2 regions of the Staphylococcus muscae genome follow, and region 2 is predicted to be linked to the other one. Evidence: a T-box and tRNA genes for the amino acid it is inferred to sense, from the RefSeq annotation. Region 2 holds a T-box; the other holds one or more tRNA genes.
The links. The T-box of region 2 lies ahead of serS (serine--tRNA ligase). A T-box ahead of a tRNA ligase gene usually reads a tRNA of that ligase, here a tRNA-Ser.
Positions count from the first base shown of each region.

Region 1: it has a tRNA-Ser gene. The T-box ahead of serS (serine--tRNA ligase) is inferred to sense a tRNA for this amino acid. The anticodon was not compared.

Region 1 covers NZ_CP027848.1:7,227-9,699, reverse strand. Annotated here, with positions in the region: gene lplA (lipoate--protein ligase) at 1-271, shown strand, start outside; gene C7J88_RS00055 (IDEAL domain-containing protein) at 343-561, opposite strand; gene C7J88_RS00050 (competence protein ComK) at 782-1,426, shown strand; tRNA gene C7J88_RS00045 (tRNA-Ser) at 1,683-1,771, opposite strand; tRNA gene C7J88_RS00040 (tRNA-Asn) at 1,773-1,847, opposite strand; gene C7J88_RS00030 (hypothetical protein) at 2,264-2,473, shown strand, end outside.
Region 2 covers NZ_CP027848.1:1,461,007-1,463,479, reverse strand. Annotated here, with positions in the region: gene C7J88_RS07270 (AzlC family ABC transporter permease) at 1-7, opposite strand, end outside; gene serS (serine--tRNA ligase) at 277-1,557, opposite strand; T-box leader at 1,633-1,833, opposite strand; gene hutH (histidine ammonia-lyase) at 1,868-2,473, opposite strand, start outside.

The DNA.
Region 1 (2,473 bases), 640 kb from region 2:
TTACGGCAAAAATCCAAAATATAACTTTGAACGTGAACATAAATTCGAAAAAGGATTTGTTCAAATTAAATTAGATGTTAAAAAAGGACAAATCGAACACGCTAAAATTTTCGGAGATTTCTTTGGAGAAGGAAATATTGAAGAATTAGAACGTGCACTTGAAGGTGTTACACATCAAAAACAAGCGATTCATGAAGCTTTAAAAGATTATGATATCCATCATTATTTTGGTGCGATTCCAAAAGATGAACTCATTGATTTAATGGTATAAAAATAACAGGACAATTCATCAATAATACGGTGAATGGTCCTGTTTATTCTTTCATGGAATGACTCGAGGAATTAGACAATGTTTTGCGCCTCCAACTCATTAAATTCGTTTGTATACATCATAAAATCTGCTTCGTTCTTGTTTAATAAAGCCTGATCAATCAACTGCTCTAATTCTGCCTTTCTGTGCTGTCTAAGTGCTGCCTCAATTACAAGTTCTGCACCTAATCTGTTAACTGCTTGCATCGGGTTGACGGGTACTTGTTGCTTCACATCAATCTTATGTTTCATGATGTTTCCTCCTCATAGTGTTGTTTTGTTTTTGATAATAAACAGTATACCGAAAGCAAATTCAAAATGCAATAAGTTTTCTGAATTTTTTCAAGTTTAGAAACAATAAAAATAAAATATTCTTATTTAAAATTTTCTGACTCCTTCGTTGACAAACTTCCTTTACGTTTTATAATTAATTTTATAAAGAGAGACTAAAAATATGAAAGGATGATACCTTATGAGTCAACAAAATCAAATAAGCCATGTCATTGATCCAAACGTTATGGTTATCAAACCGATTAGTGGGTCGGAAGGAATGTTCACACGAACCGAACTCCTATATAGCAATGGCAAGCGAAAAACTAAAAATATGCGCCCACTACGTTTAATAGAATTGGCATGTCGCTACCGTTACAACACTTATCCACATATCAAAGCCGAAGTTAAGACACTGACTGGCATTTCAAGCAAACCCCCTTTCTTTCTCCCAGAAGCCAAAACCGCTACTTTTTTCTCCACACACTCTGACCGTGTTCAGCAAAGCTGTTGGTTTAACGTCGAGTATGTTCGTCGAATTGAACACTATAAAACAGGTAAATCAAAAGTTTATCTACATGGTGGTCATACACTTATTGTGAATGTCTCTCAATACACCCTTCTCCATCAATATCAAAATGGTATACATCTTGCATATACTTTATTACGCCAAGAGATTGAAGCAGGCGAACTTGTTAAAAAATACACTGAAACACAGCATGAAGAATTGATAAATATTGTGAGAGAATTTGTTAAAACACTTAAAGACATACGACTTGCACTCAATGCTGAACAACGTTATTATCACCAAAAGATTGCAGAAGCCCCCCCTTTTAAAAGCTATTAGCCATCTTATGCTCTTTTTTCATCTTCACTCAAACTTCCTACAAAACTTCTTATTTCTATTTTTCTAAACATTATTTTTCATAAGCGCATTATGTCTCCAGTTTGTTTTGATTTAGTATTTCAAACGATAGAGACAGATGCGCTTTTTGCAATTGAAAAAGGTGAGACAACATATTATGCTATCCCACCTTAAAAATGGTTTTCCAAAATACAACAAAACACCATTATATTATGTAATATAATGGTGTTTTTCTTTACGGAAACGGAGGGATTTGAACCCTCGCGCCGCTCTCGCGACCTACACCCTTAGCAGGGGCGCCTCTTCAGCCAACTTGAGTACGTTTCCATGGCTCCACAGGTAGGACTCGAACCTACGACCGATCGGTTAACAGCCGATAGCTCTACCACTGAGCTACTGTGGATTAATATGAAGTTTTCTTAACACAAATATTATTATAACAATATCATGATAGAAATCAAGAGATAAACAAAAAAAGTTATTAGAACATTTACACCTTGAAAGTATATGTGCTGTTAACGTAACTGTTTTGTGTCGTATGTGTCTTATTTTCATTATACAAAATGGGAGTGGGACAGAAATCTTTATTACTATAAAAGATTTCGTCGTCCCACCCCGGCAAGGGTGACTAGAAGTGAAAAAAGTTTTCAAAAACGCATTTTCACTTCAGACACTTACTGCCACTATACTTATATCTATACTCAAAAGGAAGGAACCGAGCACTATGTCTCAGCCTCTTTAGTACAAAATACTATTTACGAATTTTTCATAGATATATATACTGAGTATATGACTATATTATTAAAGGAGTGAATTACTTTGGGAGGTAAATATATTAAACGTTCGAGTATTGTAGCAGGTGTGGTTGCAACAACTCTCTTATTCACAGCGTGCAGTAATAATGATAATCCGAATGAAAAGACCGAACAAGCTGACAAAACACAGCATGCGATGACAAAGCAGGAATTCAAAGAACTTCCATATAGTGAGTTTTACAAAATGGAAGATCTCTCTGAACAAAGCTTGGAG
Region 2 (2,473 bases):
ATGCCATGATGTGACCCCCTTCATCAAAATTAAATTTATTGTATTACAAATTAAATTCAAAATCCACATCATTAGACACCCTTCACAGCGCACGCACACATACCGATGTCTAAAAACGTTGTTAAAGCAATGTTTTTTGTTACTAAATTTTCTGACAATATTAGTCAGAAGGATGTCTTAATATCAAAAAAAGACCTTTCAAAGTGAGAGAGAATTCACTTCAAAAGGTCTTCATGTATCTATATTAATTTAGAGAGTAAATATTGGTACCGATAATTATTTTGGTTCAATAACTGTTTGTCCGCCCATGAATGGTACAAGTGCTTCTGGGATTGTGATAGAACCATCTTCATTTTGATAGTTTTCAACGATAGCTGCAAATGTACGACCTACTGCTAAACCAGAACCGTTTAATGTGTGTACATATTCAGGTTTTGCATCTTTATCACGTTTGAAGCGGATGTTTGCACGACGTGCTTGGAAATCAACGCAGTTTGAGCAAGAGCTGATTTCTTTATAGTCATTGTAACTTGGTAACCATACTTCTAAGTCGTAAGTTTTACTTGAACCGAATCCGATGTCTCCAGTACATAAAATCACACGACGGTATGGTAAGCCTAATTCTTCAAGAATCGCTTCTGCGTTACCAGTCATTTCTTCTAATGCATTCCAAGAATCTTCAGGTTTTTCAATGCGTACCATTTCAACTTTTTCGAATTGGTGAAGACGAATTAAGCCACGTGTATCGCGACCAGCAGATCCTGCTTCACTTCTGAAACATGCAGATTGTCCTGTGAATTTTTCAGGTAACACACCCGGTTGAATCACTTCTTCACGGTAGTAGTTTGTTAATGGTACTTCTGCCGTTGGGATTGTGTAAAGACCTTCTTTTTCAACTTTGAATAAGTCTTCTTCAAATTTAGGAAGTTGGCCTGTTCCATACATTGAGTGACGGTTTACAAGTTGTGGCACATTCATTTCAGTGTAACCATGTTGTGTTGTATGTTTTGTCAACATGTAGTTGATTAACGCACGCTCTAACTTCGCACCTTCGTTTGTTAAGAATACGAAACGTGCACCAGATACACGTGCAGCACGTTCAAAGTTTGCCATGCCTAACTCTTCAACAAGATCCCAGTGTGCTTTTGCTTCAAAGTCAAATTCACGTGGTGTACCCCATTTTTTCAATTCAACGTTTTCTGTATCATCTGCACCTTGTGGTACATCGTCATGAATTAAGTTAGGGATGCGTGATAATTTATCTTGTAATTCATTATCCACTTCTTTAAGTTCTGTATCGATTTCTTTTACTTTTTCTCCTGCTTTGCGTTGCATTTGGATTGCTTCTTCAGTGTCTTCGTTATTACGTTTCTTTTCAGCGATTAATTCAGATGCTTTATTGCGCTCTGCTTTTAATTCTTCTGTTTGTTTGATTAATTCACGGCGTTTTTGATCAAGTTCTAACACTTCATCAACGACTACCGGATCATCTCCACGTAATTGAATCTTCTCTTTGACTTTTTCAGGCTCGTTTCTGAATAATTTAATGTCTAACATAATGCGACATCCTTTCTTTGTGTAATAGTGAGATTTATTTTTTGGGGGAACCCATAAAAAAACCACGTCCCTATTACAAGGGACGTGGTTACTACGCGTTGCCACCCTATTTAACAAGCATATTAAAAATACGCCTGCGCTCAACAAAAGTTAACGGTTTTACCCGAATTGTTCTTCATATGTGGGTAGATTTCATATCTTCATCATCTGTTTGTTCACACCGACCACAAACTCTCTGTTAGGATTCAGATATTACTTAGTCCACAAACAATTAATTATTCTGAATTTATATTTAATATATCAGACTATTTTATAAATTGCAAGCCCTATCATAATACGCACTTTTTTGTAAATAATTCGCCACATATTCAATATCTTTATGGAATTGGCGATCTTCTGTAATTGAAGGTACGATTTCACGTAGTGCTTCGTACTGTTCTCGTGTTTTTGGCGAAAGCCCTTCGATTCCCCTCAATTCAACTGCTTGCAATGCAATAATTGCTTCAATAGCAATGACACGACGTACATTTTCCAATATTTTATATCCGTGTCTTGCAGCAATCGTCCCCATTGATACATGATCTTCTTGATTCGCTGAGGATGGAATGGAATCAACACTTGCTGGATGTGCCAATGTCTTATTCTCTGATACGAGACTTGCCGCCGCATACTGCATAATCATCGCACCACTTTGCAGTCCTGGTTCTGGACTTAAAAATGCAGGTAGGCCACCATTCAACTGTGGATTAACAAGACGTTCTAGACGTCTTTCTGATACATTAGCCAATTCACTCAGACCAATCTTTAAGAAATCCAATGCAAACGCAATCGGTTGTCCATGAAAGTTCCCACCAGAGATGACCAATGTCTCATCTCCTTCATCAAAAATCAATGGATTGTCATTAGCCGCATTCAT